Regions from separate parts of the Rhodospirillum centenum SW genome, predicted to be linked through region 2. Evidence: riboswitches for the same ligand, from Rfam matches in the RefSeq annotation. Region 2 holds a riboswitch; each other region holds the start of a gene.
What was found. Region 2 has a riboswitch for cobalamin ahead of RC1_RS01495 (ribonucleoside triphosphate reductase). Riboswitches for the same ligand answer to the same signal wherever they lie in the genome.
Positions count from the first base shown of each region.

Region 1 (9,260 bases), 380 kb from region 2:
TCGCAGGACAACTTCTCGCAGAAGGTCCAGGCCACGCTGTCCGCACATTTCGCCTGGATCAACTCCAACGGGGCGAAGGGCACGCGCGCCACCCTGGACGGGGAGGATCTGTCCCATATCGGGCTGGAGAAGGTGAATCTCAGCGGCGCCAGCCTGAAGCACTGCACCATGGTCGGCGCCAAGCTGCGTGAATCGCTGCTGATCATGACCGATCTGGTCTCGGCCAACCTCCAGAACGCCGATCTCTGCGGCGCCACCCTGGACGGGTCGAACCTCCGCGCCGTCGATCTGACGGGCGCCCGGCTGGACGGGGCGGAGATCGGGTCCGTGGACATAAAGGGACCGGACGGCCGTCCCACCGGCCGGCTGTGGCCGGCGAACCTGTCCGGCGCGAAGCTCGTGAAGGCCAGCCTCGTGCGGGCGAACCTGCGCAACGCGAACCTCTCCGGGGCCGACCTGCGGGGGGCCGACCTCACCGGCGCCAACCTGATCGATGCCAATCTACGCGGCGCCCTGCTGGACGAGGCCGTGCTGACCGGGGCCGCCCTGCCCCTGCCGGACGAGGATGAGGACGACTGACGGGTCGCCTCCGTGACCGGCCCGCCCCTCCCGTATCAGCCGGGGCCGAGTCGTCGCAGCACCCAGTCCAGCCGCGCTTCCGGCGCCATCGCCCGGTCGGGCACGATGACCAGCCGGGCGGGATCGACCCAGCGCCGGCACAGCCCCGCCACCAGTTCCTGGAAATGGAGCTGCATCCAGGGATTGGGAAAGCGCACGCCGTCATCCTCCAGCGGAATGCAGCCCCAGGGCAGCAGCAGCACGGCGCTGTAGTCCGCCATCGCCGCCACCGCACGGGCGAGCAGCGCCTCGGTCGCGGCGGGATCGTCCACCCCGAACCCGTTGGACAGCCAATGGGCGGCGAAATCCAGCGGCGTGCGGTCGGTGACGAAGCCGCCGTCTGCCTGCGCCATCGCCCGCACCAGCGCATCCGCCTGGGCGCGGATCAGGGCGCGGTGCCCCTCGCGCGTCAGGGTGTGGAGATCGAATCCGGCCTCCAGCAGCGGCCGCATCGCCTCCGCCATCACCGGAAGGTCCAGCCGGCCGCCCAACGCCTCCGCCAGTGTCGTCTTGCCGACGCCGGCGCTGCCGGTGATGCCGATGCGGTGGGGGTGGTGGTGCGGGGCGGTATCCATCCGGCGATGCTAGAGCCTTGCGGCCGGGTCGGGAACGGGGCGCTCGCCGTCCCAGGGTTGCCCCCTGCGGCGATGGAGCCGCCTTGTCGGGTCCGGACGTTTTCCCTACAGTGCCGCACATGTGTCGGTCCCCCCGAAGGGGTGAAAAGGGAACGACGGTGCGGCCTGCGCCTGGGTGACCGGGTGGGGCCAACGCCGTGGCTGCCCCCGCAACTGTGATCGGCGAGTTCGCCGCCCCCCGTCCGCACGGACGGGAACAGGCCACTGGGAAACTGGGAAGGCCGGGCGTCGGATGCGGACCCGAGAGCCAGGAGACCTGCCGGCATGAAGCGTCACGCAACCATCGGGCGGGGTGCATCGATGGGACGGTCCTCCGTTTTGCGGTGACGTGCCCGATGGGTTGCCGTGGACGGGGGTGCGCGCATGCGTCCTCTGACGAGTCGTGTCTGCCGCCAGTACCGCGCCGGTCGTTTCCCGGCGGAGGCGGAGCCGTGCCGTGTCCACGGGGACCCAGAGTCCCCAACCGCCCGACCCGCGCCCTGCGCGGTCGCGGCGCCAGCCGGCACGCAAGCGATGCACAAGCGACCCACCGTCTTCCCGCAACCCCGGTTTCCGCTGCCTTTCCTGGCAGCGGCCTTCCTCCTGCCGGCACTCCCCGCGACGGCCGCGGCCGATGACGCTTCCCCGGTGGAGGAGATCGTCGTCACCGCCACCCGGACGCCGACGCCGATCGACCGCATTCCCGCCTCCGTCAGCGTCATCGACCGCGAGGAAATCCGGCGCAACGCCTGGCAGACCCTGCCGGATGCCCTGCGCACCCTGCCCGGTGCCGCCCTGACCCGCAGCGGCGGCCCCGGCGGCAACAGCTCTCTGTTCCTGCGCGGTACGAACAGCGACCATGTCCTGGTGCTGCTGGACGGCCTGCCGGTGAACGATCCGGCCATGACCGCCGGCGCCTTCAACTTCGGCGACGACCTGCTTGAGGGTGTCAGCCGGATCGAGGTGGTGCGCGGCCCCGCCTCCACCCTCTACGGCTCGAACGCCATCGGCGGCGTGATCAACATGATCACCCGTGCCGGCGGCCCCACCGCCGCCACCGCCGAGGTCGATGCCGCTGCCGGCACGGACAAGACCTGGCGCGGCAGCGCCGGCCTCTACGGCACGCTCGACAATCTGGACTACGGCGTCAGCGTCCAGGGCTTCACCACCGACGGCGACAATGCCACGCCCTCGCGGATGGCCGGCAATCTGGGCGAGGATGACGGCTTCGACGCCCTGACCGCCACCGGCAAGGCCGTGGTCCGGCTGGAGAACGGCCGGCTGGAGGCGCTGCTGCGCTGGCGCAGGGCGGAGAGCGACCTCGACAATGTCCCGCAGGACGAGCCGAACTCCACCGGCGAAAGCGACCATCTGGCCTGGCAGCTTGCCGGCGAGCGGCTGTTCTTCGGCGGGGCGCTGAACTCCCGGCTGAGCGTGGGGCAGAGCCGCTACGACCGCACCTACCGCAACGATCCGGACAGCGTCTCCGCCGATTACAGCCGCGACACCTACGACAGTGTGCGGACCCAGGCCGACTGGCAGAACAACCTGACCCTGCCGGCGACGGCGGCGGTGAAGGACGGGGTGCTTGGCTTCGGCGCATCGTTCGTGCGGGACGAGGTGGATTTCGACACCCGCTCCGTCTCCGCCTACGGTCCCTACACCAGCGCCGTGGACGCGGATGCCGACAGCCTTGCCCTCTATGTCCACGCCCAGGCCCGCCTGTTCGACGCGGTGGACGTGACGGCCGGCCTGCGCAACGAGCATCCGGACGATTTCGGCACCACGACGACCTGGCGCCTGGGGGCGGTCGTGCCGCTGCCCTCCCTCGCCACCCGCCTGAAGGCGGCGGCCGGCAGCGCCTTCAAGGCGCCCACCCTGTATGACCGCTTCGGCACGAACAATTACGGCTACCGCGGCAATCCCGACCTGGACCCGGAGAAGAGCGTCGGCTGGGAGGCCGGGTTCGAGACCGACCTGCCGGGGGCGGGGCGCAGCAACCTCGCCACCCTGTCGGTGACCTGGTTCCAGAGCGACATCGACGACCTGATCACCTACCGCTACAACCCGGACTTCACGAGCACGGTCGTCAACGTCAACGAGGCGCACACCAAGGGGGTGGAGACGATCCTCACCCTGCGCCCCGCGGACTGGGCCGAGCTGACGGCGAGCTGGACCTGGACGGATGCCCGCAACGAGCAGACCGACGCGCGCCTGCTGCGCCGGCCGGAGCATGCCCTGGCCTTCACGGCGGCGCTGGAGCCCGTCGCGGGCCTGACCGTGGCCCCGGAAGTCTCCTTCATCGGGCGGCGGCGTGACTACATCTATCCCGACGGGAGCGGCTACGGTGCAGAGGGTACGGCCGGCGGCTACTGGCTGGCGAACCTGTCGCTGACCTGGCAGGCGCGCGAAGACCTCCAGCTCTACGCCCGCGGCAGCAACCTGTTCGACCGGACGATCGAGGACCCCAACGGCTTCGCACAGCCGGACCGGGGCATCCTCGTCGGCCTCCGGGCGACATACTGATGCGGCGGGCCCTGGCAGCCCTCGTGACCCTGCTGGCGGCGTGGCAAGCCCACGCCGCCGACGGTCCGCAGCGGGTGGTGTCGCTCAACCTCTGCACCGACCAGCTTGCGGTCCTGCTGCTGCCGCCGGAGCGGATCGCGGCCCTGTCGCATCTGGCCCGCGATCCCGGCCTGTCCCATGTCGCAGCCGAGGCCAGGGCGCTGCCCGTCGTACAGGGCGTGGCAGAGGAGATCCTGCCGCTGCGGCCGGACATCGTGCTGGCCGGAACCTACACGACCCGCGCCACCGTGGCGCTGCTGCGGGCCCGCGGCATCCCCGTGGTGGAACTGGGGCTGGCCTCCGGCTTCGACGACATCCGGACCCAGACGCGGGAGGTCGCCCGGGCGCTGGGCGTGCCTGAGCGCGGCGAGGCCCTGCTGGCGGAGATGGATGCGAAGCTGGCCGCCGCCGCCCCCCGCGACAGCGCCCGTCCCACCGCCCTGACGCTGGAGCCGGGCGGCTTCACCGCGGGCGGCGGCACCCTCTCGGACGCGGTGCTGACGGCGGCGGGCTTCGCCAATTATGCCGCCGGCCACGGCATGCGCGGATACGGCTATCTGCCGGTGGAGAGCGTGGCCGCCGACCCGCCGGACCTGCTGGTCGCCGACCGGGGGCCGGAGGCGCACCCGTCGCTGGCCGACCAGTTGCTGCGCCACCCCGCCCTGGCCCGCAGCGTCCCGCCGCGGGCACGGCCCGACATCCCCGGCCCGCTGATGAGCTGCGGCGCTCCCTTCATCGCCGACGCGGTGGTCCGGCTGGCCGAAGCGCGGCGGGCACTCCTGGGCGCCGGCACGCAGGTGGCGCAGACCCCCGCCGCGGCGGACGGGCCATGACGCGGGAGCTTTCCGCGGGACTGCTGGTCCCGGCCCTGACCCTGCTGGTCGCGCTGCTGTTCGTGGCCTCCCTCGCCGTGGGACCCAGCGCCGTGTCGCTTTCCACGGCGGTCAGCGACTGGTGGGCCGGCGGCGACAGCACCGCCGCCGTGATCTTCGCGGAGATCCGGCTGCCGCGGGCCATTCTGGGCCTGCTGATCGGCGCGGTCCTGGGACTGTCGGGCGCCGCTCTCCAGGGCCTGCTGCGCAACCCGCTGGCCGAACCAGGACTGCTGGGCGTGTCGGCCAGCGCCGCACTGGGGGCCGTCGTCACCTTCTACAGCGGCCTGTCGCTGGCCTTTCCCCTGGCGCTGCCGGTCGGCGGCATGGCCGGCGCCCTGCTGGCGGTGGCCCTGCTCTATACCCTTTCCGGGCGCGATGCCGGCGTGCTGACCCTGATCCTGGCCGGCGTCGCCATCAGCAGCCTCGCGGGCGCCTTGACCTCGCTCGCGCTGTCGCTCTCGCCCAACCCCTTCGCCCTGGCGGAGATCGTCTTCTGGATGCTGGGCTCGCTCTCCGACCGCAGCCTGGACCATGTCTATCTGGCGGCGCCCTTCATGCTGACCGGTGCGCTGCTGCTGCTGGGCACCGGCCGCGGCCTGGACGCCCTGACCCTGGGGGAAGAGACGGCACGCTCCCTGGGCTTCGCCATCGGCCGGCTGGGGGCGCTGGTGATCGTCGGCACGGCGCTGGCGGTCGGTGCCGCCGTGTCGGTGGCGGGGACCATCGGCTTCGTCGGCCTGATCGTGCCGCACCTGCTGCGCCCGCTGGTGGGACACCGGCCGAGCCGGCTGCTGCCCTTGTCCGCCCTGGGCGGGGCGGCGCTGACGCTGGCGGCCGACGTCGCCGTCCGCCTGGGCGGGGCCGGACCGTCCGAACTGAAGCTGGGGGTCGTCACCGCCCTGCTGGGCGCACCGTTCTTCCTGGCCCTGGTGCTGCGGACACGGCGGAGGGTGGCATGAGCGCTCCCTTGCTCGAAGGGCGCGGCCTGCGCCTGTCCTATTCCGGACGGACGGTCCTGGCCGAAGCCGGCGTCACCCTGGGACACGGTGAGCTGGTCGGGCTGATCGGCCCCAACGGTGCCGGCAAGACCACCCTGCTGAAGTGTCTGGCCGGGCTGTTGCGGGCCGATGCCGGGACGGTGACCCTGGACGGCGCCGCCCTGGACCGGGTACCACCCCGGCTGCTGGCCCGCCGTCTGGCCTATCTGGCGCAGTCCACCGCCGTCCACTGGCCGCTGACGGTGGAGCGGGTGGTGGCGCTGGGCCGGCTGCCGCACCTGGACCCCTGGCGCGCCCCCGGCGCGGCCGACGCGACCGCCATCGAGCGGGCGCTCGCACAGTGCGGCGTCGCCCATCTGCGCGAGCGCGTCGTGACGACGCTGTCCGGCGGCGAACGCGCCCGGGTGCTGCTGGCCCGTGCCCTGGCGGTGGAGCCGGACCTGCTGCTGGCGGATGAGCCGGTGGCGGGGCTCGACCCCTACCACCAGCTCCAGGTGATGGAGGTGCTGCGCCAGGGCAGCACGCAGGGCATGGGGACGCTGGTCGTGCTGCACGACCTGACGCTGGCCGCCCGGTACTGCGACCGGGTGGTGCTGCTGTCGCGCGGCGGCGTCGCCGCGGACGGCCCGCCGGCGGAGGTGCTGCGCCCGGCGCTGCTGGAGGCGGTGTACGGTGTGCGGATGCTGACGCTGGAAGCGGGCGGCGCGGTCGCCTACGTTCCGTGGGAACGGCTGGGGCGGGACCCGGAATCCTGATCCCCGGCCGGGTGCCTGCCCCCCGAGAAGGACCGCCGTTGCCCCTCCTGGCCGCTGCCACGCCCGCGCCCCTGAGCCCCGATCCCGCCGCCCGCAGGGCGCGGATCACCCGCCGCGCGCTGACCCTGTCCGCCGCGGCGCACCTGCTGGGGCTGGGCCTGCTGGCGGGACTGGCCGCCGACCCGCAGCGCCGCGCGCCCCTGGAGGAGACCGCCGTGGAGGTGCTGGTCCGCCCCGCGGGCGGGGAGCCGTCGCGGGCCGCCCTGCGCCGGGCCGCCGCCGCGGCCCTGGCGACGGTGACGGGGATGCCACCCGCCACCGCGCTGGACGGAACGGAGACAGCCGCCGGGCCGGAGACACCCCAGGGGCTGCCGCATCTGGCCTGGCCGGAACTGCCGGTGCGCATCGCCCCGCCCCGTCTGACGGCGCAGGCGACGCAGGCGCTGCGCGCGCCGGACGCGCCCCCGCCCCTGCCGGCGCCGGAGCCGGTGGACCTGGAGTCGTTCATCCCGCGCGTGCCCGCCGGCCGCGAGGCGTCCCCGTCGCCGGCCCGGGCACGGCCGGACAATCCGACCCCGGCCTATCCGGAGGCGGCCCGGCGCCAGGGCCTCCAGGGCAAGGTGCTGCTGCGGGTCACGGTCGGCCCCTCGGGAGAGCCGGTCCAGGTCTCCCTGGTGGAAAGCAGCGGCTGGGCCCTGCTGGACGATGCCGCCCTGGAGACAGTGAAGGGTTGGCGCTTCGACCCGGCACACCGGGACGGACTGCCCGTCGCCGCCGTGGTGGAGGTGCCGGTCGCGTTCAGCCTCGACCAACCCTGATCCCCGGCTTCCTGGACCGGGCACGGGCGACACTGCCGTCCGCGAGGTCCCCGTCAGGCATCCAGTTCGAGATGCGCACCGTCCAGATTGGCGGTCATCCGGTTCAGGATCTGGGTCGCCCGTTCGATGCTGCCATGGTCGAGACCGACGACGGCAGCGCGGGAGACATCCGCCAGACAAGGCAGCAGGACTGTCTTCAGCTCCCGCCCCCGGTCCGTCAGATAGACATTGACCTTGCGCCGGTCGTGCGGATTGCGCACACGGCGGACCAGACCGCTGCGTTCCATCCCGTTCAGGGCGGTCACGGTCGTCGGCTCCATCATGCCGACACGCTGCGACAGTTCGCGCTGCGTGACACCGTCCAGTTCCCAGAGGGCCCGCAGGAAGAACCACTGTCCCATGGTGACCCCATGGGGCGCGATCCGCTGCTGGAGGGCACGGTAGAAGGCCCGGTACGCATCGCGCAGCACCGGCCCCAGCTCCTGGGGTCCTCGCGTTGACAGGGCCATCCCCCTCCCCCGACGCTCGACCACGTAACCTGCATCGACCATCTGTTTCCCCGACACATGCAATCTTACCTAGCGCGGCAGGCGCAGGCAGAAAAACGGCACCGGCCTTTCCCCTTGCGTGCTAACGGTATGTAAACGCACGCGACCGGCGTCCCGTGACCATGATCCGATACAGTATTTATGTCAAAAATGGTTTTTTGCGCGCCGTTTGGCAATGGATTTCCTGCGCGGCCGAAATCAGTCCGCTCACTTGCGCAATAATATGTCCTTGGCATGGCGCCGTTTCGCTTGTCTGGCGGGCGCGAACTCTCCGGGAGAGGTACTGCCAGAACCGCTGCCAGCCGCATTTCTGCAGGATCGGATACACCCGGGCGGACCAGGGAAAGGGCCGATGTCAGGGGCATCCCGCCCGGCGCGGCAATCCGCCGTGCCTTCCCGTCCGAGGACGGCTATCATCGGTCGTGGATCGCCGCCATGGAAGGCGGTAGCGCTGTCGCTTATCAGTTGCTGGACCTGGACTGGACCTGGAGGAGCCTGGAGATGCGGAACGTGACCCTTGCCGCCACGCAGTTCGCCTGCGGCCGGGACCGCGCGGCGAATGTCGCCAAGGCCGAGGAGATGGTGCGCCGGGCGCACGCAGCCGGGGCACGGATCATCCTGCTGCAGGAGCTGTTCGAGACCCCCTACTTCTGCAAGGACCAGAAGGCGGAACTGTTCGACCTTGCCGCGCCGGCCGAGGGCAATCCGGTGCTGGAGCGGATGAGCCGGCTGGCCCGTGAGCTTGAGGTCGTGCTGCCGGTCAGCTTCTTCGAACGTGCGAACACGGCGCATTACAACTCTCTCGCCATGATCGACGCCGACGGGACCGTCCTGGGCATCTACCGCAAGAGCCATATCCCCGACGGTCCGGGCTATCAGGAGAAGTACTATTTCAACCCCGGCGATACGGGGTTCCGCGTCTTCCAGACCCGCTATGCCCGCGTCGGTGCCGCCATCTGCTGGGACCAGTGGTTCCCGGAGTCGGCGCGGGTGATGGCCCTCCAGGGGGCGGAGGTGTTCTGCTATCCCACCGCCATCGGCTCGGAACCGCAGGACGCTTCCCTCGACAGCCGCGACCACTGGCAGCGGGTGATGCAGGGCCATGCCGGCGCCAACCTGATCCCGCTGATCGCCAGCAACCGCATCGGCCGCGAGGACGGGGAGAGCTGCGGCATCACCTTCTACGGCTCCTCCTTCATCGCCGGACCGAAGGGGGAGAAGCTGGCCGAGGCCGGCCGGGAGGAGGAGACGGTGCTGACCGCGACCGTCGATCTGGACGAGGCGGCCCGGACCCGCACGGCCTGGGGCGTCTTCCGCGACCGCCGGCCCGAGCTTTACGGCCCGCTGCTGACCCTGGACGGCCGCACCGCCCGGGGCTGACCTGCGGACGCCGGACACGCGGAGGGGCTGACACGCAGCAGGGCTGACGGCGCCTTCTGCTTGTGTATGATGGGCAGGCAACCCGTTCC
Region 1 covers NC_011420.2:710,244-719,503, reverse strand. Annotated here, with positions in the region: gene RC1_RS03160 (pentapeptide repeat-containing protein) at 1-579, shown strand, start outside; gene RC1_RS03155 (AAA family ATPase) at 615-1,193, opposite strand; cobalamin riboswitch at 1,302-1,531, shown strand; gene RC1_RS03145 (TonB-dependent receptor plug domain-containing protein) at 1,767-3,758, shown strand; gene RC1_RS03140 (ABC transporter substrate-binding protein) at 3,758-4,630, shown strand; gene RC1_RS03135 (FecCD family ABC transporter permease) at 4,627-5,631, shown strand; gene RC1_RS03130 (ABC transporter ATP-binding protein) at 5,628-6,425, shown strand; gene RC1_RS19815 (energy transducer TonB) at 6,464-7,243, shown strand; gene RC1_RS03120 (MarR family winged helix-turn-helix transcriptional regulator) at 7,297-7,752, opposite strand; gene aguB (N-carbamoylputrescine amidase) at 8,293-9,171, shown strand.
Region 1: another riboswitch for cobalamin. It lies ahead of RC1_RS03145 (TonB-dependent receptor plug domain-containing protein); the one in region 2 lies ahead of RC1_RS01495 (ribonucleoside triphosphate reductase).

Region 2 (9,260 bases):
TCTTCGACAACTACCCCGGAGAGGCGACCTACCAGTCCAACCGCGGCCTGATCTACTCGCGCAACGCGCCCTACGACACCGACGGCGGCCAGTACTATGTCCGCCTGGACGTGCGCTACTGACCGGCGGAGGGCCGGACGGGACGGGGCGGCTCCGGCCGCCCCGTTTCCGTTCGCGGGCATCCCGGAACTGTGAGGGGAGAACGGACATGGGTGTGACGCGACGGGACCTGCTGCGGGCGGGCGGGGCCGGGCTGGCGGCCGGCATGACGGTTCCGGCTGCCTGGAACGGCGCCGGAGCGGCGGTGCCCGATCTGCCGCCGGTGCCGGCCCTGGCGCCGTCGGCGCTGGCGCGCGACACGGGCTTCTGGGAGGCGGTGGCCGGCCAGTACGACGCCACCCGCGCCGTGGTCCATCTGGAGAACGGCAACTGGGGCATGATGGCCCGGCCCGTGCTGCAGGCCTATCGCCGGCACCAGGACCGGGTGAACCGGGAGACCTCCTACTACACGCGGCGGGAGTTCGGCCGCGACGCGCGGGAGGTGGTGCGCCGCGTCGCCGCCCTGCTGGGGGCGGGGGAGGACGAGATCGCCCTGACCCGCGGCGCCACGGAGGCGCTGCTCACCCTGATCGCCGGCTACCACCGGCTCGGGCCGGGCGATGCCGTCCTTCATGCCGATCTCGACTATGACAGCATGCAGGCGGGCCTGGAGTCCCTGCGCCGGCGCCGCGGGGTGGAGGTCGTCCGCATCGCCCTGCCGGAGCCGGCGACCCACCAGGGGCTGATCGACGCCTATGAGCGGGCGCTGACGGCCAATCCGCGGGTCCGGCTGATGCTGCTGACCCATCTCAGCCACCGCACCGGGCTGGTGCTGCCGGTGGCGGAGATCGTGGCCATGGCGCGGGCGCGCGGCGTGGACGTGATCGTGGACGCCGCGCACTCGCTGGGTCAGGTGCCGTTCGACGCGGCCGGGCTCGGCGCCGACTTCGTCGGCTACAACCTGCACAAATGGATCGGTGCCCCGCTCGGCGTCGGGGTCATGTACATCCGGCGCGACCGGCTGGACGCCATCGAGCCCCACATGGGCGAGCCGGAGGGGGCGCAGGGCATCCGCGCCCGCATCCACACCGGCACCACGGATTTCGCCACGCTGCTGGCCGTGCCGGCGGCGATCGACTTCCAGCAGCGGATCGGCACGCCTGCCATCGCCGCGCGGCTGCGCCATCTGCGCGACCTCTGGGCGGAGACGCTGCGTGGCCATCCCGGCATCGAGATCCTGACGCCGGAGGACCCGCGGCTCACGGCCGGCATCACCTCGTTCCGTCTCGCGGGCAAGGCATCGGCCGAGGAGAACGCGGCCGTCGCTGGGCAGTTGCTGGAGCGCTTCGGCATCTTCACCGTCCACCGCACGGGCGTGGCGAAGGGGGCCTGCGTGCGGGTGACGCCGGCCCTCTTCACCCGTGAGGAGGACATCCGGAAACTGACGGCGGCGCTCCGGCTGCTCGCCGGCGGCTGAGGCCGGCGGGCAGCGCGGGGCGGGCAAGCGCGGGGGCCCGGCGGCGCGGGCGGGGTCAGCGGACCCCGCGCGGCGCCCAGAGATCGTCCTTGGCGCCGTTCTCGTTCAGCGTCCGGGCCAGGATGAACAGGTAGTCGGACAGCCGGTTCATGTAGCGCAGCACCTCGGGATTGACCTCTTCCGCGCGGGCCAGGGCCACGACCCGGCGCTCGGCCCGGCGGGTCACGGTGCGGGTCAGATGGGCGAAGGCGGCGGCGCGGGTGCCGCCGGCCAGGACGAAGTTCGCCAGACGCGGCAGCCCCTCGTTCATCTCCCCCAGTTCCGCCTCGATCCGCTCCAGACCGCTGCCGTCGATGCGCAGGGCGGCTCCGGCCTCGCCCGGCATGTGCAGGTCGGCGCAGATGTTGTAGAGGTCGATCTGGATGGCGCGCAGCCGCGCATCCACTGCGGCGTTGTCCTCCAGCATGGAGCGCAGCACGCCGATCATGGCGCCGACCTCGTCCACCGAGCCGTAGGCCTCCACGCGGTCGGAGCATTTCGGCACGCGCACGCCGCGGCCGAGGGAAGTTTCGCCGCCGTCGCCGGTGCGCGTCACCACTTTGGTCTTGCTCATCGTTCTCTCCCTTTCCGGTCTCTCTCGGGTGTCGCCGCGGGACGGCGGGCCGCGGCACCCGGCGGGCGCAGCGGCGGGGACGGTGCGGCGGTCCGCCCCCTCATTTAAGGCGCACCGGGCATCCGGCCACCATCAGCCAGGCCTCGTCGGCCGCCGCGGCAGTGCGCTGGCCCAGCCAGCCCACCAGATCGCGGAAGCGGCGCAGCTCGGCTTCCATCGGCACCGGACTCCAGCCGATCTCGTCACCGACGATGACCGTGGGCCACGGGGCGGCGCGCAGATGCTCCAGGACCGCGCTCCACTCGGTCAGGATCGTGCTGTCGTCACGGTCGAAGCGCATGGCGGCCCAGATCACGATGCTGTCCAGGATCAGTCCGGACGGCGGCGGATCGAGCGCGTCCAGCGCGGCCGTCAGGTCGTCCGGCGCCTCCAGCGTGCGCCAGCCCTCCGGCCGTTCCTCCTGGTGCCGGCGCACGCGCGCGAGCATCTCCGCATCGGCGGGATCGACGCGGTAGGTGGCGGCGAAGACCACGTTCCCGCCCCAGCCGCGGGCGATCTCCACGGCGCGGGCGCTCTTGCCGCTGCGCACCGGGCCGGTCAGGAAAGTCACCGTTCCCATGGCATCGCCTCCGTTCCGGTCTGCACGTCAGACATGGATGATCACCTCCGCCATGGCCACCTGCACCACGGCGGCCAGCAGGGCGAGGCCCAGACCCGCCCGCCGGGCGCGCTCCAGGGCGCGGGGCAGGTCCTCCGGGCCGGGGGCGGTCCCCCCTTCGTTGAGGACATAGTGGCCCGGCTTGCCCAGGCGCAGCCCCAGGGCCATCGCCATGGCCGCCATCGGCCAGCCGCTGTTGGGCGAAGCGGTGCGCCGGGCCTCCGCCGCCAGGACCGTCCGCCGGTCGCGGCGCAGCGCATCCGCACCCAGCAGCGCCAGCGCCGTCAGCCGCGCCGGGATCAGGTTCAGCAGGTCGTCGGCGCGGGCGGCGACCTTGCCCGCCCATTCCCAGCGACCGCGGTAACCCCACATGGCATCCGCCGTATTGGCGAACCGGTAGAGCGCGGCTCCGGGCAGACCGGCCACCAGGAACCAGAACAGCGGCGCCACCAGGGAGTCCGACAGGTTCTCCGCCAGGGATTCGATGGCAGCCTCGCGCACCTGCTCCGGTTCCAGCTCCGCGGTGTCGCGGCTGACCAGAGAGCCCAGACGGGCGCGGCCGGCCGCCAGACCCTCGCGCAGGGCCGTCTCCGTGGCGGCGACCTCCGACAGGAGCAGGGTCAGGGCGAACATCGGCTTCAGCAGGAACGCCAGCAGCACCAGTTCCAGCCAGGCCGGCAGGTCGGAGACGAGCCACGTCGCTGCCCCCGCCCCCGCCACCGTGGCCGCCGCTCCGACGGCCCAGGCGACGGCGCCGGCCGGCAGTGCCAGCCAGGGCGGCAGATCGGGCAGCCGGCGGCCAGCGTGCTCCAGGTACTGGCCCATCCAGATCACCGGATGCAGCCGCGCCGGCGGCTCGCCCAGGAAGCGGTCGATCAGCAGGGCCAGCAGGATGGTCATGGCCGGGCGCTGCCGCGGAGGGGAAGGGCGTGCGTCACCGGGGGGCCGTCACCGCGCCAGGGCCAGCAGCGCGTCGAGGTCCAGATTGGCCTCCACATGGTCGGCCAGGGCCTCCAGGGCCGCCTCGGTCCGTGCCTCGAAATCGAGCGCCGAGGCCTGCGCCCCCACCCGCTCCAGCCAGGCGGAGCGGAACCCGTCCGACCCGAACAGGCCGTGAATGTAGCTGCCCGTCACCCGCCCGTCGGCGGATACCGCCCCTTCGGCCCGCGGGGCCGAGCCGTCGCCCGCATCCAGCATCATCCAGGGCCGCTCCAGGCCCGGCCCGGTCGTGCGGCCCATGTGCATCTCATAGCCGGTGACGCGGCGGCCGCTGTTGCGGTCCAGCCTGTCGATCTCGACCAGCCGCTTGTCGCCGCCGATCTCCGTCTCGATGTCCAGCAGGCCCAGGCCCGGCGTCTCGCCGGCCGGTCCCTCGATCCCGGCGGGATCGCGCACCACCCGGCCCAGCATCTGGAACCCGGCGCACAGGCCGACGACCCGGCCGCCGTGGCGGACATGGGCCAGGATGTCCACGTCCCAGCCCTGCTGCCGCAGCACGTCCAGGTCGGCGCGGGTGGTCTTGGAGCCGGGCAGCACCACCACGTCCGTATCGGCGGGGATCGGATGACCCGGGGATACCCAGCGCAGGTCCACGCCCGGCTCGGCCGCCAGCGGGTCCAGATCGTCGAAGTTGGCGACGCGGGACAGCCGCGGCACCGCCACCTTCAGGCCGCTGCCCACGCCGGTGGCCGGCCGCTCCAGCGCCAGCGAATCCTCCGCCGGCAGGCGGTCGGCCTCCTCGAACCAGCGGACCACGCCCAGGAAGGGCCAGTTGGTCATCGCCGTGATCGTGCCGCAGGCCGGCTCGAACAGGGAGAAGTCGCCGCGGAACTTGTTGACGATGTAGCCGACGACGCGGGCCCGGTCGGCCTCGTCCAGCAGGGCGTGGGTGCCGACCAGGGCGGCCATGGTGCCGCCACGGTCCAAATCGCCCAGCACGACGACCGGCAGGCCCAGCCGCTCCGCCAGATGCATGTTCGTGATGTCCGAGGCGCGGAGATAGATCTCCGCCCCGCTGCCGGCGCCTTCCACGATCACCAGATCCGCCTCCGCGGCCAGCCGCTCGAAGCTGTCCATGATCGGCGGCATCAGGCCCTTGCGCATCCGGTGATAGGTGCGCGCCGGGCAGTTGCCCAGCACCCGGCCGCGCAGCACCACCTGCGAGCCGATGTTCGTCTGCGGCTTCAGCAGTACCGGGTTCATGTGGATGGACGGCGCCACCTTGCAGGCGCGGGCCTGGAGCGCCTGGGCGCGGCCGATCTCGCCGCGTGCCGGCGTGCCGTCCGCTTCCGGCGGGGCGTCGGCGTCGGGCACCACGGCGGCGTTGTTGCTCATGTTCTGCGCCTTGAACGGGCGCACCACCAGACCGCGGCGGGTGAAGGCGCGACAGAGCCCGGCCACCAGCATGCTCTTGCCGACATCGGAACTGGTGCCCTGGATCATCAGCGCGCGGGCGCGGCGCGGAGCGTCCGTGCTGCGCGGCGTGTAGATGATCGGGGCGAGGCCGTCGCCGGGCGTCGTCGCGGAATCGGACATGGACTGGAAGCCCCTTCAGACGTGAAGGGCATGGGCATGGGGAAGACCGTGACGTCCCGTCATCCCCACCGGGGCGGCCGGATCGCGGTCGTTCCGCCGGGACACCCCGCCCGTGGACCATGATGCGTCGCGGCAGGTCTCCTGGCTCGCGGGTCGTCGCCTCGGCCCGGCCTTCCCGGAACCCTTGCGGGTCCAGTGGCGCGAACGGGAGAGGCTCACCGCCGACAGTTGCGGGGGCAGCTCCGGCCTTGCCGCGGACGGCGCACCGGATTCCCTCTTAGCTTCCGCACCCGGGAGGAGCGGAAGAACCGTGACGGCTGAGCTTTAGGAGACGGCCATCCCCCTGTCAACGCCCGCCTGCACGGCTGTGGACGGACCGCATGGCGATCCGTCATGCCCCTCCTGCGCCGCCGGAGCTTGACTTAAGCAGAACCTGCATTTACGGTATTTAGCGTTACGGTCCTCCGGACAACACAATATGTAGTTATCCGGGGGCTAAGAGGGAAGCCGGTGCAATTCCGGCGCTGCCCCCGCAACTGTCAGCGGCGAGCTGCCGACCTTTCATGTCACTGGTGCCGACCGGCACCGGGAAGACCGGACGGTGGCGCGGACCCGCAAGCCAGGAGACCTGCCGTAACCCAGTCTACCATCTTCGGACGGGGTGATCCGAAGGGAACCCGCCGGCGCCGCGCCGGGCGGTTCCCGACCCCTGTCCGCGTGCCGGAAGGGGAAAGACCCGCATGCCCGTTCATGCCCTTGCCACGCTGCCGAAGTCCGTGATCAAGCGTAGCGGTGAAGTGTCCGCCTTCAACGGCGACAAGATCCGCTCCGCCATCGAGCGCGCCGGCAAGGCGACCGGCGAGTTCGACGGGGCCGAGGCGCATCTCCTGGCGATCCAGGCGATCAAGGTGATCGGCCATCGCTTCCATACCGACGCGCCGCACATCGAGCAGATCCAGGACGTGGTCGAACAGGTCCTGATCTCCGCCAACCATTTCGCCACGGCCCGCGCCTACATCGTCTACCGCGAGCAGCGCGCCCGTCTGCGGCGCGACCGCAAGACGGTGGTGGATGTCGAGACCTCGATCAACGAGTACCTGAACCGGGCCGACTGGCGCGTCAACGCCAATGCCAACCAGGGCTATTCGCTGGGTGGCCTGATCCTGAACATCTCCGGCAAGGTGGTGGCGAACTACTGGCTGTCGCACGTCTACCCGGCGGAGGTGGGCCGCGCCCACCGCGAGGGCGACATCCACATCCATGACCTGGACATGCTGGCAGGCTACTGCGCCGGCTGGTCCCTGCGCACCCTGCTGACGGAAGGGCTGAACGGCGTGCCCGGCAAGGTCGAGGCGGCGCCGCCGAAGCACCTGTCCAGCGCCGTCGGCCAGATCGTCAACTTCCTGGGCACCTTGCAGAACGAATGGGCCGGCGCGCAGGCGTTCAGTTCCTTCGACACCTATCTCGCCCCCTTCATCCGCAAGGACAACCTGCCCTACGAGCAGGTGCTCCAGTGCATCCAGGAGCTTGTCTACAATCTCAACGTGCCCTCCCGCTGGGGCACGCAGACCCCCTTCACGAACCTGACCTTCGACTGGACCTGCCCGGAGGACCTGCGCGACCAGGTGCCGGTGATCGGCGGCGAGGAGATGGACTTCACCTACGGCGAGCTTCAGGCCGAGATGGACCTGATCAACCGCGCCTACATGGAGGTGATGACCCGGGGCGACAGCAAGGGGCGGGTCTTCACCTTCCCGATCCCGACCTACAACATCACGCCCGACTTCCCCTGGCAGAGCGAGAACGCCGACCGGCTGTTCGAGATGACGGCCAAGTACGGGCTTCCCTATTTCCAGAACTTCGTCAATTCCGAGCTGAAGCCGAACATGGTCCGCTCCATGTGCTGCCGGCTCCAGCTCGATCTCAGCGAGCTGCTGAAGCGCGGCAACGGCCTGTTCGGCAGCGCCGAGCAGACCGGCTCGCTGGGCGTGGTGACGGTCAACTGCGCGCGCCTGGGCTATCTGCACAAGGGCGACGAGGCGGCCCTGTTCCGCGCCCTGGACGAGATGCTGGACGTCAGCCGCACCAGCCTGGAGATCAAGCGCAAGGTGATCCAGCACCACATGGACAACGGGCTGTTCCCGTACACCAAGCGCTACCTGGGCACGCTGCGGAACCATTTCTCGACGCTGGGCGTGAACGGCATCAACGAGATGATCCGCAACTTCACGGACGATGCCGAGGACGTGACGACCGAGCGGGGCTACGCCTTCGCCGTCCGCTTCCTGGACCATGTGCGCGCCCGCATCGTGCAGTTCCAGGAAGAGACGGGCAACATGTACAACCTGGAGGCCACCCCGGCGGAGGGCACGACCTACCGTTTCGCCAAGGAGGACCAGAAGCGCTTCCCCGGCATCCTCCAGGCCGGCACGGCGGACCAGCCCTACTACACCAATTCCAGCCAGCTTCCCGTCGGCTTCACGGACGATCCGTTCGAGGCGCTGGAGCGGCAGGAGGAGTTGCAGCGCAAGTACACCGGCGGCACCGTCCTGCACCTCTACATGGGCGAGCGGGTGTCCTCGGCCGACGCCTGCCGCAAGCTGGTGCGGCGCGCGCTGGAGAATTTCCGCCTGCCCTACATCACCGTGACGCCCACCTTCTCGATCTGCCCCAAGCACGGCTATATCGAGGGCGAGCACGCCTTCTGCCCCAAGTGCGACGCCGAGCTGATCGCCCGCAAGCGGCAGACCTGCGCCGCGGCCGAGTGAGCGCCGCGGCACCGCATCGCCGGAACACCGGCCCGATCCCCCGACCCCCGGACAAGAGGACCCGACCCATGAGCTGCATGACCGAGACCGCCGAGATCGTCCTGAAGGACGAGGAGCGCCAGCCCTGCGAGATCTGGACCCGCGTGATGGGCTATCACCGCCCGGTCTCCTCCTTCAATTTCGGCAAGAAGGGCGAGTTCGCCGAACGCCGCTACTTCGCCGAGGCGAAGGCGGACCTCGGGGCCTGACGAAAGCGCATCCGGTGGCCGACCTCCGCGTCGGCGGCCTGTCCCGACTGTCCACCTGCGACTGGCCGGGCGAACTGGTCGCCACCGTCTTCTGCCAGGGCTGCCCCTGGGCCTGCCCCTACTGCCACAACCCGGACCTGCTGCCCGCCCGCGGGCAGCGGGAACTGGCGTGGGAGCAGGTGCTGGCCTTCCTGGAGGGGCGCCGCGGCCTGCTGGACGGCGTCGTCTTCTCCGGCGGGGAGGCGACGCTCCAGGCCGCGCTGCCCGATGCCATGCGGACGGTGCGGGGGATGGGCTTCCGCATCGGCCTGCACACGGGCGGTCCCTATCCCGAGCGGCTGGCGGACCTGCTGCCGCTCCTGGACTGGGTGGGCTTCGACGTGAAGGCCCCCTTTGCGGAGTACGAGCGGATCACCGGCGCCTCCGGCAGCGGGGAGCGGGCGCGCGAGAGCCTGCGCCTGCTGCTGGACGCCGGCATCGCCTGCGATGTCCGCACCACCGTGCATCCGCGCCTGCTGGACGCGGCGGCGCTGGAGCGGCTGCGCGCCGATCTCGACGCGCTGGGCGTCCGGCAGCACCGCCTGCAGCCCTTCCGGGCCACGGGCTGCCGGCCCGACCAGCTTGCCCGCCTCTCAGGAGATGCGCCGTGCGCCGCGAGACCAGCCTGATCGACCTGATCTTCCCGGGCGATACCAACCACCACGGCACCCTGTTCGGCGGCGCCGCGCTGGCGCACATGGACAAGGTGGCCTTCATCGCCGCCACCCGGCACGCGCATGTCGATTTCGTCACGGCGTCCTGCGAGCGGATCGACTTCGCCGCCCCGGCGCAACTGGGCGAGATCGTGGAGGTCACGGGCCGCATCGCCCGCGTCGGCCGGCGCTCCCTGACGGTGGAGGTCGATCTCGTGGCCGAGGCGCTG
Region 2 covers NC_011420.2:329,286-338,545, reverse strand. Annotated here, with positions in the region: gene RC1_RS01525 (TonB-dependent receptor plug domain-containing protein) at 1-122, shown strand, start outside; gene RC1_RS01520 (aminotransferase class V-fold PLP-dependent enzyme) at 209-1,516, shown strand; gene RC1_RS01515 (cob(I)yrinic acid a,c-diamide adenosyltransferase) at 1,572-2,129, opposite strand; gene RC1_RS01510 (bifunctional adenosylcobinamide kinase/adenosylcobinamide-phosphate guanylyltransferase) at 2,230-2,748, opposite strand; gene cbiB (adenosylcobinamide-phosphate synthase CbiB) at 2,776-3,687, opposite strand; gene RC1_RS01500 (cobyric acid synthase) at 3,736-5,322, opposite strand; cobalamin riboswitch at 5,437-5,650, opposite strand; cobalamin riboswitch at 5,763-5,972, shown strand; gene RC1_RS01495 (ribonucleoside triphosphate reductase) at 6,063-8,090, shown strand; gene nrdD (anaerobic ribonucleoside-triphosphate reductase) at 8,159-8,338, shown strand; gene RC1_RS01485 (anaerobic ribonucleoside-triphosphate reductase activating protein) at 8,353-9,006, shown strand; gene RC1_RS01480 (acyl-CoA thioesterase) at 8,985-9,260, shown strand, end outside.

Region 3 (9,260 bases), 640 kb from region 2:
AAAGGTCCGGCGGCAGCGCCGGATCGTACCCGAGCGCCACCAGGAAATCGGCCGACGGGCGGAAGGTGCCGTCGATGCCGGCCGTCCAGTCCTGACCGCCGACCGAGGCGACGCGGGCCCGCTCGCGCCGGCGGTACAGGAGCGCGGCCCGCATCGCCGCGAAGACACCGCTGATCCGCTCCAGTACGGCCATGTCTTCCGGACCGTAGGGGGCGGGCTTGTTACCGACGCCCAGGACGAACGGAGCCGGCCCGGTCTCCAGAACGGGGACGCCGAGATGCCGCCACAGCGCGACATGGCCGACCGGCTTCGCCGGGGGGGGCATCGCGCCGTTCCGGGGAAGCGCACCGGCTTCCCGCACGGCCGCGCCCACCGTGTTCTGGACGACGGCGCGACCGCTGCGGAGGCAGTCTTCCCAGAGACCGCCTGTGGCATGGTCATGGACATCCGGCGGCGGGGCCGCCCCCGCGGCGGGTCGGGACCACATTGCCGTGGTCGCCGTCCCATCCAGCGGATCAAAGAACTGCAGGTAGCTGACCCCGCTTCCTGTCAGGGCCTCGGCCCCTTCCAGGACGATCCGATCCAGGCCGGGGAGATCCCCCCCCAGGAACGCTGCGGTCATTCTGTCCAGAAGAGACTCGAGTTGCTTCGCCATCACGTCGGCACGCTTCGCTACCCAGGACCATTGCCTCTTCCGGCCAGCGGCAGCGCCTACCCTGTCGGGCATCCGGCACAGTCCCGCGGACACGCGAACAGGCTAGCCCATAAAGCTGTCACTGCCCATGACAGCCTGTGGTTAATTGAGAAGACACCACTTCCACGGGCAGCAGCAGCGACCGTGCCGCCGGAATCCACAATCTGAAATAGCCGGCACCCTGCCCCGCCGCCACGTCACTCACGACGGGACATTGCCACGGTATCGGACAGTTACCACAGGAGCATATGGCCGCTGGCACGGACCGGCCGGTCCCGTCCGCCCCATCGGGCCAGAGGGGTGGAATCAGAACAGAATCAATCGTGGATGTTGAATGTCGCCTGCCACGGCGGCACGGGAACCGCCGTGGCAGGCGACCTGGAAGCATGGGGGCATGAAGGGACGCCCATGGCATCCGGCCGGCATCCGGCCGGCGCGATCTGGCGCCCGCTGCCCAGGGGCTTGACCCGTCAGGCCCTGGTATCGACCAGACCGCCGGAGAGGAGCTTGCTCAGATAGGCGGTCGCGGTGCCGGAATCCGTGCCCTCCTCCTCCGCATTCTGCTTCAGGAGGCTCAGCGCCGTCTCATAGACGGAGGTGGTTGCCGAACTGTCGGACTCCGTCTCCGCCCCGCCGGCAGCACCGCCAGGGGGCATCCCGCCGCCCGGAGGCGGTCCGCCCGCGCCGCCGGGGGGCGGTCCACCGGCCCCGCCGGGAGGCGGTCCGCCGGCCGGACGACCGCCCCCGCCCAGGGACTGGGCGAGCTCGTCAAACGTCTTCGCGATCAGGTCGGCATCGTCCTCGCTGAGCGTCCCGGCCTCGACATCGGCCGCGAGTCTGGCAGCCAGCTTCTCCTCGAAGGACGTGCCCTCCGACTCCGCATCCGTTCCGGCGGTCGTGGTGACGGTGTCCGCCACGGTCGTGGCGGTCGTCTCGTCGTCGGTCGTGCTCGTGCGCTTCAGGGAGGACAGGAGCGCCTGCTGGAGCAGGGACGTGCTCCCGTAACCGGAAATGGAACTGGCCATGGGGGTCCTCGGCGTTGGTGGAGCGCGCCGGACGGCACTCCTCAGCCCTTACACGCCGCAGATCCGCTGCCCTGACGCCCTCAGCCCCGCCAGACCGGATCGCGGACGACCTGCCGCAGCCGGGCCCGCGCCGGATCGTCCGGCGGCAGGCCGAAGCGCAGGAGGTCCGGCCGGTCGGGAAAGCGGCGCACCCAGAGTCCGGCGGCGGCCAGCGCCCCGGACAGGGCCAGGGCGGCCGGGGTCCGCACCAGCCGGAACAGCGGCGTGCCGCCCACGACCGTCAGCCCGGCCGCTGCCAGATCGGCGTCGAGCGCCGCCGCGGCGGCCTCCAGCCGGAGGCGGGTCGCCGCCGTCCAGGCATCGTCCTCCAGCGCGCGGCGGCCGATCTCCAGCGCCGGGCCGGAGACGCTCCAGGGGCCGAGTGCCGCCTCGACCGCGGCCACGAGGGCGGTGTCCGCCAGGACGAACCCCAGCCGCAGACCCGCCAGCCCGTAGAACTTCCCGAAGCTGCGCAGCACGACCAGCCCCGGCATGCCCGCCGCCGGGGCGACGCTGGCCTCGGGGCAGGTGTCGGCGAACGCCTCGTCCACCACCAGCCAGCCGCCCCGCCGGGCCAGGGCCGCCGCGAGCTCCAGCACCCGCCGCGGCGGGTGCAGGCGGCCGTCGGGATTGTTCGGGTTGACGACGACGCAGACCTCAGTGTCGTCGGGCAGGGCGTCGATGCCGGGAACGGCCGTCACCTCGTGGCCGGCCGCGGCCCAGCAGTGGGCATGCTCGTTGTAGGTGGGCGACTGGATGGCGACCCGCGCGGGGGGCCGCAGCCGTGGCAGAAGCTGGATCAGCGCCTGGGTGCCCGGCGCCGCCGCGACACGGCCCGCGTCCGGAACGCCGTAGCGCCGGGCGGCCGCGTGACGGAGGGCGGCAAGGGCGGCCGCACCGGGCAGCCGGGTCCAGCTCTCCGGCTCCAGCGGCCCGACCGGGAAGGGCCAGGGGTTGATCCCCGTGGACAGGTCGATCCAGGGGCCGGGGGCGTCCGGCCAGGTCCGGCGCGCGGTGTCCAGGTCGCCGCCATGCGGCAGCAGGCCCTGCCCTGCGGTCACGCTGTCTCCGCTGTCCCCGTTCATGCTTCTTCCCCGGCCGGCGGAATGCCAGCACTGCCCATAAGCCAGCGCCGCGGCGGCGTCCAGACCCGGCCGCGGGCCGGCGGGCAGAACCGCGCGTGGCCGCATCGTCTCAGCCCCGGCGGCCCCCCATGTCCGCCGCGTCCGCCCGCCGCCAGGCGAGCGCGTAGGGCTGCCCCTCCCGGACTCCGCGCAGCAGTTCGATGGCGTAGACCTGCTCCAGCCGGCCACCGGAGAGCAGCGTGGCCGGATCGCTGTCGGCCACGATGGCGCCACCTTCCGCCATGAGGCAGAGGCGGGTGCAGAAGCGCAGCGCCAGCGCCAGCTCGTGCAGCACCACCATCACCCCCATGCCCTCCGCCGCCAGCCCGGCCAGCAGTTCCATGAGCTGGAGCTGGTGGTAGGGGTCGAGCCCCGCCGCCGGCTCGTCCGCCAGCAGATAGTCGGGCTCCACCGCCAGGGCGCGGGCCAGCATCACCCGCGCCCGCTCGCCGCCCGACAGCGTCGTCACCACGCGGTCGCGCAGGCCGGTGACGCCGCAGCGGGCCATCGCCCGCCCGACGGCAGCCGCGTCCGCCCCGCCGCTGCCGCGCCAGGGATCGGCGTGGGGCAGGCGGCCCAGCGTGACCACGCGCTCCACCCGCAGCGGCCAGTGGCTGCCGGCCTGCTGGTCGAGGAAGGCCAGCCGCCGCGCCCGCTCCGCCGGCGGCAGCCCGGCCAGGGGACGGCCGTCCAGGCTGACCTGCCCCCGGTCGGGCCGGGAGAGGCCGGCGAGCGTCCCCAGCAGGGTCGTCTTGCCCGCCCCGTTGGGGCCGATCAGCCCGACCAGTTCCCCCGGCCGGAGCCCGACGGACACCCCGTCCAGCACGGCCCGGCCGCCCAGGTCGATCCCCAGCTCGTGTGCCCGGAGCCCCGTCATCGCACCTCCGCCCTCAGCCGGTTGAGCAGGAGCAGGAAGAAGGGCGCCCCGATCAGGCCGGTGACGACACCCAGCTTCAGCTCGTCATTGGTCGGCACCAGCCGGACCAGGATATCGGCCGCCAGCAGCAGGGCACCGCCGGCCAGGGCACTGGGCAGCAGCAGGCGCCCCGGCTCGTGCCCGACGAAGGGCCTCAGCAGGTGCGGCACCACCAGCCCGATGAAGCCGATGGCACCCGTCACGGCCACCCCCGGCCCGACAGCCAGCACCGTGCCCAGCACGATGCGGCGGCGCAGCGCCGCCACGTCCACGCCCAGGCTGGCCGCCGTGCGTTCGCCCAGGCCCAGCGCGTCCAGGCTGTGCCGCTCCCGCGCCAGCATCGCCATCCCGACAAGCAGGAAGGGGGCCGCCAGCAGCACATGGTCGCGCGTCCGGTCGGTCAGCGACCCCAGCAGCCAGAAGGCGATCTCCAGGGCCGCGTGCGGGTTGGGCGCGAGGTTCAGGGCCAGCGAGGTCAGCGCCCCGGCGAGGGTCTGCACCGCCACGCCGGCGAGGATGAGGGACAGCACGCTGGCCTGCCTTCCTGCCAGCATGAGGATCAGCGCCATGCCGCAGCCGGCCCCCGCCATCCCGGCCAGCGGCATGGCGAGCGCAAGCTGGGCGGAGAGCCCGAAATAGAGCACCAGCACGGCGCCGAACGAGGCGGAGGCGGACGCCCCGACAAGGCCCGGATCGGCCAGCGGGTTGCGCAGGAATCCCTGCAGGGCCGCCCCCGCCATGCCCAGACCGGCCCCCACCAGCGCCCCCAGCAGGGCGCGCGGCAGGCGCACCTCCTGCGCCACCAGCACCACGGCGGGATCGCCCCGCCCCGCCAGCCCCGCCAGGATCTGTCCGGGCGGGACCGGGGCCGGACCGACCAGCAGGGACACCAGGAACAGGGCGGCCAGCAGCAGCCCAAGCCCGGCCAGCAGGAGCCCGTCTCCCCGCGGCCGGGCTGCGTCCGGGGGGCGGGCTCGGTCGGCAGCGGCGGCGGTCATGACGCCCCTCCCCCGCCGCGGACGGCCTCACGCAGCAGGGCCACCCCGTCGATGGAGCCGGGGCCGGCGCAGAGCCAGTACTTCAAGGGGAAGGACACCTCCCGCATCCGCCCTGCCAGTGGGCGCAGCGCGGGGTGGTCCAGCACCGACTGGCCCACACCGGGCCGGTCCGGCCGGCGGCTGTCCACCACCAGAACGTCCGGCGGATCGAGCGCGAGCTGTTCCACCATGACACGGCCGTTCGGGCGGGTGGAGAGACGCCCGCCGATGTTCGTCAGGCCGGCCGCGGCCATCATGTCGTTGACGATGCCGCGGGAGCCGGGAACCTCGCCCCCCGGCCGGTACAGCATGGCGGTGCCCAGGGCGGGGGCGGTGCCCGCCCCGGCCAACCGTGCCTCCAGGGCGCGCCGCAGCGCCCGGCCTCGCTCCGGCTGCCCGACCGCCGCCGCCACGGCGTCGATCTGGGGCAGGATGCCGGCCAGGGTCACCGCACCGCGCAGCCGCAGCACCGGCACGCCGAGATGCTCCAGCATGGCGACCGTGCGACCGCGGGTGAAACCGCCGTCCACCACCAGGTCGGGCTTCAGCATCAGGATCTCCTCCGCCGTGCCGCCGTGCCGGTGCAGACCCGAAGCCTGCGCCGCGAAGGGCGTCAGGTTCGGGTCCGCGGCAAGGCGGCTGAGGCCGGCGATCTGCTCCCGCTCCGCCACGGCCAGCACGAACTGGTCGGCGCAGAGCGAGAGCGAGACGACACGGCGGGGCGCCGCCCCCACCCCGTCCGTCGCCCCGGCCGCCGGACCGGGCAGGCCCGCGACGGACAGGACGACGGAGGACAGGACGAGGGCGAGCGGCAGGAGGGCGGCGGCGACGCGCCGGCCCATGCTCAGAACGCCGCCTGGATGCCGATATAGGCGGAGCGGCCGGGCGTGTTGTAGTTCAGGACCTCCTGGTAGTCCTCGTCGAACAGGTTCTCGACCCGGCCGAACAGGCTCAGGCTGTCCGTCAGCTCCCAGCGGCCCAGCAGGTTCACGACCGTGTAGCCGTCCACCCGCGGCGAGGTGGCCGACGCGCGGTCGAGCTGCGAGGTGACATGGCGCAGGTCCGCCCCCAGGGTGACCGCGTCCGTCACCGTCACGTCCGCGCCCAGGTTGAACGAATGGCGCGGCCGCCGCGGCAGGTCGCGGCCGTTGTCCCGGTTCTCCGTGTCCAGCAGGGTGTAGTTCGCATCCAGCGAGAGCCAGGAAACCGGCTGCACGGCCAGCGTCGTCTCCACGCCCTGGGTCCGGGCGCGGCCGATGTTCACGTAGCTGGAGGTGAAGGCGATCAGGTTGCGGTAGCTGTTGCGGAACACGGACACGCCCGCGGTGACCTTGCCGTCGAAGAGGGCCTGCTCGATCCCGGCATCGGCGCCCCAGCTCTTCTCCGTCTCCAGGCGCCGGTTGCCGTAGGTCGGGTCGAAGAGCTGGTACAGGCTGGGCGCGCGGCGGGCCGTACCGTAGCTGGCGCGCAGCGTGGTGCCCACCGGGGACAGCGCATAGGCCGCCGTGGCGCGCCAGGTGGTGTCGCCGCCGAACTGGTCGTTATGGTCGTGGCGGGCGCCCAGGGTGACCGACAGTTCCTCGGTCAGGGCCGCGAGATACTGGCCGAAGACGCCCCAGGTCTCGACATCCGCATCGACGCCCGGCGTGGTGACGCCCCGGCTGCTGGTGGTGGTGGTCTCCGCCTTCTCCCGGTCCCAGGCGAGGCCGACGGTGGCGACATCCGCCCGGCGCAGCTTCAGGCTGGACATCAGGTCAACGCTGAGCTGGTCGCTGTCGAAGGTCGAATAGCGGTACCAGCCCTGGGGCTCGTCGAAGTCGCGGTCCGTCCGGCTGGCGCCGACCGACAGGGTGGTTTCCAGCCGGCCGTCCAGCGCCGTGAAGAACGCGCCGGCATGGCCGAACAGGGTCTCCTTCTCCTGGAAGGCGGGACCGTCGCTGCTGGCGCTGGGATCGAAGTCGGTGTCCAGCCAGTCCCAGCCGGCAGAGAAGTCGAAGCGCAGCGCCTCGCTGGCGCGCCAGCCGAGCCGCCCCCGCAGGGAGCGCATTTCCGACCCGTCCTTCTCGTCGCCCGCGCCGACACGGGAGAAGCCGTCCGTCTTGTAGTTGCTGCCCGAGAGCGAATAATCGACGTCGCCCGAGCGGCCGGACAGGGACAGATTCTGCCGGAAGGTGTCGTAGGCACCGGCCTCGACCAGTCCGCGGACGGTCAGCGGGCCGTCGCCCTGACGGGTGATGATGTTGATGACGCCGGCCATGGCGTCGTTGCCGTAGAGCGCGCTCTGCGGCCCGCGCAGCACCTCGATCCGCTCGATGTCGTCGCTCAGCAGGGCATTGAAGTCGAAATCGCGGCTCGCGCCGGAGCTGTCGTTCATCTCCACCCCGTCCACCAGCACCTTGACCATGCTGGTCTCGGAGCCGCGGATCCGGACGTTGGAGGTGGCGCCGACGCCGCCGCTGCGCGAGATGCTGATGCCAGGGACGCGCTTCAGCACGTCCAGGACCTGCGACTGCTGGCTGCGCGCGATGTCCGCCGCGGTGACGACGCTGATGCTGCTGCCGACGCGGTCGATCCGGGTCGGGGTGCGGGTCGCGGTGACGACGATCTCATCGACCAGGGGATCGCGCCCTGCGCTCTGGGCCTGGGCCTGCACCGCCAGACCGAGGCAGGAGGCGGCGGTCAGGCCGGCGAACAGCGCGTGACGGCGACGGGACGACAGGGAGGACTTGGGCACTTCTCTGGCTCCGTTCCACAAGGATGCGAAATCGGAAGCAGGGCCCGACAGCCGGCGCGGCGGACCTGCCGCGTCGGGGGGATGACAGGCCGGTCCGGCACCGCCATGGCAGGCATGGCAGCGACACGGGCACGCTCCTTCCGAAGCGCCGGCACGAAACGGAAATCCGCCCCGCCAGGACACCCCGCCCAACGGCCGTGCGACGCGTTTCCGAAGGCAGGTCTCCTGGCTTGCGGGTCACGACGCTCGCCCGGCCTTCCCAGTTTCCCAGTGGCCATGAATGGGCGAGCGCTCGCCGCTCACAGTTGCGGGGGCAGCCGCGGCCTGGGGCCTTGCGACCCGCACCGCGTTCCCTTTTCACCCCTTCCGGGGCACCTTCGGCGGGCTGAGGGTTAGCCTAGTCGGAACCGCGGCACAAGGGATGAGCGGCGGTGTTCCGAAACCTGTGGCAGCGGCGACACGCATAACCCGATATGCCCCAGCGCGCGCCCCCAGGACCCGGCGACCGGCCGGCGGCGGATCAGCCCGGAAGACCGCCCATCGGGAACGGACCGCCTGCCGCGGGCGCGGCGGGTGCGACGTGACCGGGCATGGCGGAGGCCGCATGCGGCGGCACGATGGCGACGAAGGGATCGCGGGCGCGCAAGGACCAGATCGCCCCGGCGGCTTCGGGGGATAAGGGGGCGGAGGCGAGCACCACCGCCGATGGCTGGGTGGCATCGAACAGACGGACCGCATCCTGCCAGCCGCCGGTGCCGACGACGGCAAGCCGACCGCTCTGGCACTGCGCCCGGGCCGCCGCCAGATCCTCTGCCTGTGATCCTATGATGATGACACGCACCGCACAGCCTCCGAGCGCGTTACTCCCCAAGTGAGGCGTAACTACGTTAACATGACGCTAACGCGGTGTCTGCCGTCTGATTCGCACCTCTCGGCCCGACGGTCGTGCGCCAGGGTCAGGCGACAGCCTGACGGAAACGGCGCCATCCCTCAGGCCGGGAAGATGTTGACATGGCGCAGCCTGACGCCCACCGCGGCCCCGGGGGTCAGCGCCCCCGCATCGGCCGTGCGGCGGTCCAGCAGGGCCTCCATGACCTGTCCGTCCAGGTCGAGGTCGAGCCGCAGCTCCGGGCCGACCGGCTGCACCGCCCGGACCCGGGCGGACAGGCTGCCCGGACCGGCGGCGGGCAGCACCTCCACATCATGCGGCCGGACGAAGGCGATCCCGGGACCACGGGTCCAGGCACCGGCCGGCAGGGCCAGCGACAGCCCCGCGATCTCCGCATGGTCGCCCTGGATGGTGCAGGCGAGCCGGGTGCCGCCGCCCAGGAAATCGCAGACGAAGGCCGTGGCCGGCCGGTCGTAGATCTCCGCCGGGGTGCCCACCTGCTCCAGCCGCCCCCGATGCAGGATGGCGACACGGTCGGCCAGTTCCAGCGCCTCCTCCTGGTCGTGGGTCACGAACACGGTGATGACGCCCATGCCCTTGTGGATCTCCCGCAGCCAGCGCCGCAGCTCCTTGCGCACCTTGGCGTCCAGCGCCCCGAACGGTTCGTCCAGCAGCAGCACGCGCGGTTCCGTGGCCAGGGCCCGCGCCAGCGCCACCCGCTGGCGCTGCCCGCCGGAAAGCTGGTTCGGATAGCGGTCGGCAAGCTGCGCGAGCTGGACCAGATCCAGCAGTTCCAGGACCC
Region 3 covers NC_011420.2:4,044,507-4,053,766, reverse strand. Annotated here, with positions in the region: gene RC1_RS18545 (bifunctional diguanylate cyclase/phosphodiesterase) at 1-622, opposite strand, end outside; gene RC1_RS21910 (hypothetical protein) at 1,165-1,719, opposite strand; gene cobD (threonine-phosphate decarboxylase CobD) at 1,800-2,819, opposite strand; gene RC1_RS18530 (ABC transporter ATP-binding protein) at 2,953-3,759, opposite strand; gene RC1_RS18525 (FecCD family ABC transporter permease) at 3,756-4,796, opposite strand; gene RC1_RS18520 (ABC transporter substrate-binding protein) at 4,793-5,677, opposite strand; gene RC1_RS18515 (TonB-dependent receptor plug domain-containing protein) at 5,680-7,569, opposite strand; cobalamin riboswitch at 7,768-7,963, opposite strand; gene RC1_RS18510 (hypothetical protein) at 8,090-8,410, opposite strand; gene RC1_RS18505 (sulfate/molybdate ABC transporter ATP-binding protein) at 8,560-9,260, opposite strand, start outside.
Region 3: another riboswitch for cobalamin. It lies ahead of RC1_RS18515 (TonB-dependent receptor plug domain-containing protein); the one in region 2 lies ahead of RC1_RS01495 (ribonucleoside triphosphate reductase).